2 regions of the Comamonas sp. 4034 genome follow, and region 2 is predicted to be linked to the other one. Evidence: predicted binding sites of a transcription regulator. Region 2 holds the regulator's gene; the other holds the start of a gene.
What was found. Region 2 encodes HrcA, which represses chaperone genes, less so after heat shock. Its sites were predicted from a motif close to TTAGCACTCNNNNNNNNNGAGTGCTAA; they were not measured.
Positions count from the first base shown of each region.

Region 1: a site for HrcA is predicted at 2,049-2,075, ahead of groES (co-chaperone GroES). Genes of this name have one in related genera too.

Region 1 covers NZ_JBNDIT010000005.1:127,015-130,433, forward strand. The annotation lists gene groL (chaperonin GroEL) at 1-1,449, opposite strand, end outside; gene groES (co-chaperone GroES) at 1,540-1,830, opposite strand; gene ABIE32_RS07335 (TetR family transcriptional regulator C-terminal domain-containing protein) at 2,248-2,931, opposite strand; gene ABIE32_RS07340 (NAD(P)-dependent oxidoreductase) at 3,377-3,419, shown strand, end outside.
Region 2 covers NZ_JBNDIT010000024.1:72-3,490, forward strand. The annotation lists tRNA gene ABIE32_RS19375 (tRNA-Ile) at 705-781, opposite strand; gene hrcA (heat-inducible transcriptional repressor HrcA) at 823-1,824, opposite strand; gene ABIE32_RS19385 (NAD kinase) at 1,853-2,755, shown strand; gene recN (DNA repair protein RecN) at 2,752-3,419, shown strand, end outside.

The DNA.
Region 1 (3,419 bases), on a different contig from region 2:
GTCGTTGGCAGCATTGAAGCCGAAGTTGCCGTTGCCCTTGAGCACGGCATCCACCACCACCGATGGCTCGCCACCGGCGTTGGACACGATTTCACGCAGAGGCGCTTCGATGGCCTTGAGCACCAGCTTGATGCCGGCGTCTTGCTCGGCATTGCCGGTAGCCAGGCTGCCCACGGCTTGCTTGGCGCGCAGCAGGGCCACGCCACCGCCGGCCACAATGCCTTCTTCCACGGCAGCACGGGTTGCGTGCAGCGCGTCTTCCACGCGGGCCTTCTTTTCCTTCATTTCGACTTCGGTTGCAGCGCCAACCTTGATCACAGCAACACCGCCGGCCAGCTTGGCCACGCGCTCTTGCAGCTTTTCACGGTCGTAGTCGCTGGTCGCTTCTTCGATCTGGGCACGGATTTGCTTGACGCGGGCTTCGATTTCAGCAGCTTGACCAGCACCGTCGATGATGGTGGTGTTTTCCTTGCCGATTTCGACGCGCTGGGCTTGGCCCAGGTCTTCCAGGGTCACCTTTTCCAGGGACAGGCCGACTTCTTCAGCGATGACCTTGCCACCGGTCAGGATGGCGATGTCTTCCAGCATGGCCTTGCGGCGGTCGCCGAAGCCAGGAGCCTTCACAGCCACAACCTTCAGGATGCCGCGGATGGTGTTGACCACCAGGGTTGCCAGGGCTTCGCCTTCGACGTCTTCTGCAATGATCAGCAGAGGACGGCCAGCCTTGGCCACGGCTTCCAGCGTAGGCAGCAGGTCACGGATGTTGCTGATCTTCTTGTCGAACAGCAGCACGAAGGGGTTGTCCAGGACAGCGGCTTGCTTTTCTGGGTTGTTGATGAAGTAGGGCGACAGGTAGCCGCGGTCAAACTGCATGCCTTCAACGACGTCGAGTTCGTTGTCCAGCGACTTGCCTTCTTCGACGGTGATCACGCCTTCCTTGCCGACCTTGTCCATCGCGTCAGCAATGATCTTGCCCACGGATTCGTCGGAGTTGGCGGAGATCGAGCCGACCTGGGCGATTTCCTTGGAGGTGGTGGTAGCCTTGGATTGCTTCTTGAGCTCTTCCACCAGGGCGGCGACAGCCTTGTCGATGCCGCGCTTGAGGTCCATTGGGTTCAGGCCAGCGGCCACGTACTTGGAGCCTTCGCGCACGATGGCCTGGGCCAGCACGGTAGCGGTGGTGGTGCCGTCACCGGCGATGTCGTTGGTCTTGGAGGCCACTTCCTTCACGAGCTGGGCGCCCATGTTCTGCAGCTTGTCCTTGAGTTCCACTTCCTTGGCCACGGACACACCGTCCTTGGTCACGGTAGGGGCGCCGAACGAGCGCTCCAGCACCACGTTGCGGCCCTTGGGGCCCAGGGTTACCTTGACGGCGTTTGCCAGAATGTTCACGCCTTCAACCATGCGTGCACGTGCTTCACCGCCGAATACTACGTCTTTTGCTGCCATTTTTGGCTCCTACAAAGATTGGGTTCAAATATGCTTCCAGGGCCGATGTATCAAACTCTGGTAGCTATGAAAATTGAATGAGCGAAAAGATTACTTTTCGACGACTGCGAACAGGTCTTCTTCTTTCATTACCAGCAACTCGTTGCCGTCGACCTTCACGGTCTGGCCAGAGTACTTGCCGAACAGCACGCGGTCACCGACCTTCACGCCCATGGCGATGGCTTCGCCCTTGTCGTTCTTCTTGCCTGGGCCGACAGCCAGCACTTCGCCTTGGTCGGGCTTTTCCGCTGCGTTGTCAGGAATGTAGATGCCCGAAGCCGTCTTGGTTTCGTTTTCCAGGCGCTTAACGATCACGCGATCGTGCAGAGGACGCAGGTTCATAACAACTCCTTCAATATCAAATACCGGGTTTTGATGGGAAAAGGCCCAGCGCAAAGGGCCAAGCCTTGAGTGCAAAACGGTCAGGAATGGCGAACCAGAGCCGCTAACACAACCCAGCAAATCGTAGATTTACGGTTGAGACGAGGCGCGAGGCAGCAGGCAGTACAGATATACGACAAGGCCGAGCAACGACGTATCAAGGGTTGTGTTAGCGGCACTTAGCACTCCACCCCTTCGAGTGCTAATAATAAGGGTGTTTGATGACAGTTCAAGAGCGGGGGGTTAAAAAATCGGCGTTGGCCGCTCATGGTCTTGCAGGGTTTCAGGCGAAAATGAGAATAAGCGCTTGCAGCGCAAGCGCATATAGCTATTGAAACAGGAGCAAATTGGAGCCTTCGTATCTTTTGAAGGAAGCCATCAGCCCGCCAGATCGACCTTCAGGGTGGCTGCAATCATCTGCACGAGCAGGGTTTCAGCCGCCAGGTAATCGGTGGGTTCAAGCTGGCTTTGGCCCAGCAGCAAAGCAAACTGGGTGCGCTGGTCCACGTAGCCCTGGGTCAGTGCCCAGATGGTGAACATCAGATGGGTGAAATCGACCCGCGCAATCAGGCCTTGCGTGGCCCAGTACTCAAACACGGCCACGTTGGCCGCCAGCAGCGGTGCAATGCGTTCGCGCACGGCAGCGCCCGCAAAGGGGGCACCCGCAATCATCTCCTTGGTGAACAGTTGGCTCGCAAAGGGGCGGTTGCGCGAAAACGCAAACTTGGCGCGGATGTACTCGCGGATCTGCTGGCGGGGATCACCGTCTTTGGACAGGTCTGTCATGTGGACAAGCCAGTCGTCCAGCAGCGATTCGAGTACGGCCTGGTACAGCGCCTCCTTGCTGGGGTAGTAGTACAGCAGGTTGTGGCGGCTGAAACCCGATGCTGCGCCAATGGCCTCGAGCGAGGCGCCCTCAAAACCATCGCGTGCAAACACTTCTTCGGCGCAGGAGAGGATGTGGTTCTGCTTGCGCAGGCGTGCCGCCGACGGGCCGCGCAGCAGGCTGTAGCCCGAAGATGAATCCGCGGAGGCGGTGGAGGACGGTGACGCGCTGGACATGGCAACTCACAAGCTCGGATGGCGCCACAAGCTGGGACGGGCGCCTACCTGCCTATTGTGCGGCCAGATGCCATGCCCATTGCGTACTTTGATGCACAACAAAATGAACCCAGTCTTTCAGGTGTATGAAGTGGCGGTGCTCAGCACGCTGCGCGCAAGCAGTCCGTAATCGATTGTTCAATGCTAGTGTTTTTACCAGTGCGTAAAACTTTAATAAGGCTTTTAATGGATTTCAACAGCGTTGCGGCAACAGCAGCGCAGAAGATAAAACACCCACGATGAGGGCCTGATGAACCCTCCCCGGTTGGTGCAGCTTTGGAGGCAGACGGATTGCGCAGCATTCCAGTCTGCTTGGTTGAGTTGTGGATGCGATGGCGCTGGGAAGGCGGCAGAGTCACGACGCCGCTCGAACTGGTGCTGATAACCCGGTCGAGGAGGATGAGTCATGGACGGATCCAAGGGATGCGGTGTGCGCGCAGGACGGCTTG
Region 2 (3,419 bases):
TGGATGCTTTAGGAGTCAAGGCAGCGGAGCGCTGACAAACCGCAACACAGCGTTTGTATTTGATCACGAAGGACATCTATCCGTATGCCATGTGCAAGGAAGGGAGTCACCTCTCTATCTCTGGCCGCTGATGACCGCGGTGGTCACCGCTCCGATGGTTACGATATCCATCATGGCGTGTCTCCCTGGGGTCTTGCCAAATACTCATTTCGGAGATGTACGCGCGCGTGAGCGCCATTGTTTCTCTGTTTGGCGGCCCGTAAGGTACGCAACCTGTGGTACGCAGCAAGTACGCGCACAAAGTCTGCCATGGTCATCATTTAGCCGAAGTGCTTAACCAGGGCTATACAGGCGAAGGTGAACGCCGACAAGGCCGAGGGTGTACCAAAAGTCCACCTAATCCTGGCCAGGACCGACACTGGAACCAAACTTTTGCGCTGTCAGGTTAGAAAATTCGTTTTTTGGGTTGGTGTGGCACAACTTCATGCCAGGCGCGCGTATGACGACCCAAGCCACAAGGGACTTTCACAGAAGTTGAGAACTTTTGAGATGTACGCGTACGCGCGCGAGACACTGACGGATGAGCAACACCAGGAAGTAAGCCTGAGCTGCAAAACCATGCACCGATGGCTACACAGTGGCTACACGCATCATAGAAACGAAATTTTGCTACCTATTAAATAGCAGACTTCCTATATGAATACTGGTAGGGCGTGTTGGACTTGAACCAACGACCAAAGGATTATGAGTCCTCTGCTCTAACCAACTGAGCTAACGCCCCAGCACCACCACCTTTGCAGGTGAAGCTAGGCATTCTAGCGTCTATTTGGAATGGCTCAGCGCGTTGGAAACCAGCTTTGAGGTGATTCCAACAATCTGGATCATCTTTTCATAAGACATGCGCTTGGGCCCGATCACCCCCAGGGTACCCACGATCTTGCCATTGATCTGGTAAGGCGTACTCACCACCGACAGCTCCTGCACCGGCAATATCTGGCTTTCACCACCGATATAGATCTGCACGCCTTCGGCCCGGTTGGAGCTTTCGAGCAGATGCAGAATCTGCGTTTTCTGCTCAAACAGGTCAAACGCGCGACGCAGATTGGTCATGTCATTGCTGAAATCGCTGACAGCCAGTAGATTGCGCTCGCCCGCGATGACCAGCTCGTCCTGCGCCTGGCCCTCATCCTCCCCGACATGAACGGCCGCCAGCATCAGGGCGCCAATCTCGTCGCGCAGCTTTTCCACCTCTTTGCGCAACAGCTGGCGCACCTGGTCAATGGCCAGGCCCGCATAGTGTGTATTCAGGTAGTTGGCCGTCTCGATCAACTGGCTTTGCGAGTAATCGGATTCGGTGAAGATCACGCGGTTCTGCACATCGCCATCGGGCGACACCAGGATCACCAGAATGCGCTTTTCCGACAGTCGCAGGAATTCGATATGCCGAAAGGATGAGCTTTTACGCGGAGCCTGCACCACACCCACAAACTGCGACAGGTCGGAAAGCACTCCCGCAGCGCTCGCAATCACCTTTTGCGGCTGCTCAGGCGCAATTTCCGCAGATACCATTTGGTCCTGCTCGACCGTCAACATCGTGTCGACAAACAAGCGGTATCCTTTCGCAGTAGGCACCCTGCCTGCGGAAGTGTGCGGACTGGCGATCAGGCCCAATCCCTCCAGATCAGCCATCACATTGCGGATGGTGGCAGGAGACAGATCAAGGCCAGACGCCTGCGTGAGCGCACGCGACCCCACCGGGTGACCATCCGCTATGTAGCGTTCCACCAGGGTTTTCAGCAGCAATCGGGCGCGATCATCGAGCATGGTGGCATTTTAATGATGTAATTTGCGTATGCAGTCTCGCTTTCAACACATTGCCCTGATTGGCAAATACCATGCGCCGCCTTCTGCGGAGGTGCGCCAGCAGTCCATTGTCGCCTTCAGCCAGATTGCCAGCTATGTCGAGGCCCGGGGCGGCACTGCTTACCTGGAGCAGGAAACGGCCAACTTCACCGGCATGGACCACTACCCCACGCTCAGTCTCGACGAGGTGGGCAGGCGCTGCGATCTTGCCATTGTGTTGGGCGGCGACGGCACCATGCTGGGCGTGGGGCGAGAGCTGGCCAAGTACAACACGCCGCTGGTAGGTATCAACCAGGGGCGGCTGGGCTTTGTGACGGATATTCCGCTGCAGACTTTCCTCGCCCCCTTGTCGGCCATTCTGGCGGGCGAGTACGAAGAAGAGATTCGCTCGATGATCCATGCGCTGGTGATCCGCGATGGCGAGTGCGTATTCCAGGCCTTGGCGTTCAATGATGTGGTCGTCAACCGTGGCGGCACATCGGGCATGGTGGAGCTGCGGGTGGAGGTGGACGGCCAACTGGTGGCCAATCAGCGCGCCGACGGCTTGATCATCGCCACCCCCACCGGCTCCACAGCCTATGCGCTGTCGGTAGGTGGCCCGATCGTGCACCCGGCGCTGGCCTGCTGGGTCATGGCGCCGATTGCGCCGCACATGCTCTCCAACCGCCCGATCGTGGTGCCCGATACACAGGAGATTTCGATCGAAGTAATTGGCGGACGCGACGTAGCGGCCAATTTCGATATGCAGTCGCTGGCCTCCATTCTGCGTGGCGACAAGATTCTGGTGCGGAGTGCTCCCCATAAGACACGATTCCTCCACCCTCGCGGCTGGAACTACTACGCCACCTTGCGCAAGAAACTGGGCTGGAACGAAGGGGGCATCACACCATGAGCCTCAAGCGCATTGCGCTGCGCGATTTTGTGATCGTCGAGCAGTTGGAGGTTGATTTTTCGCCCGGCTTCACTGCCTTGACCGGAGAAACCGGCGCTGGCAAATCGATTCTGATCGACGCACTGCAACTGGTGCTGGGCAGCCGCGCCGATACCGGCTTTGTGCGCCAAGGCGCTGTTAAATCAGAATTGATAGCAGAGTTTGATACGCCATCTGCGCTGATGCCGTATTTGACTGAGAATGAGCTGCAGCCCGATGCATCATTGCTGCTGCGCCGCGTGATTGATGCCCAGGGCAAGAGCAAATTCTGGATCAATGGCGTGGCGGCGACCGCAACCCAACTGCGCAACATTGCCCCGGCCCTGGTCGACATCCACGGCCAGCACGCCTGGCAAAGTTTGATGCAGGCAGAGCCTGTGCGGCGCCTGCTGGATGCCTACGCCAATGCCGATTGCAGCGGCGTTCAAGAGGCTTACCTCGCCTGGCGCGCCGCAGACAAGGCGCTACAGCAGGCCCGGAGCATGGAAGCGACCCACCAGCGTGAGCGCGAGCGGCTGCTGTGGCAGATATCCGAAGTGGACAAGCTTGCCCCCGCCGAGCAGGAATGGGAAGAACTCAACACCCAGCACACGCGGCTGTCCCACGCCCAGGCCCTGATGGATGC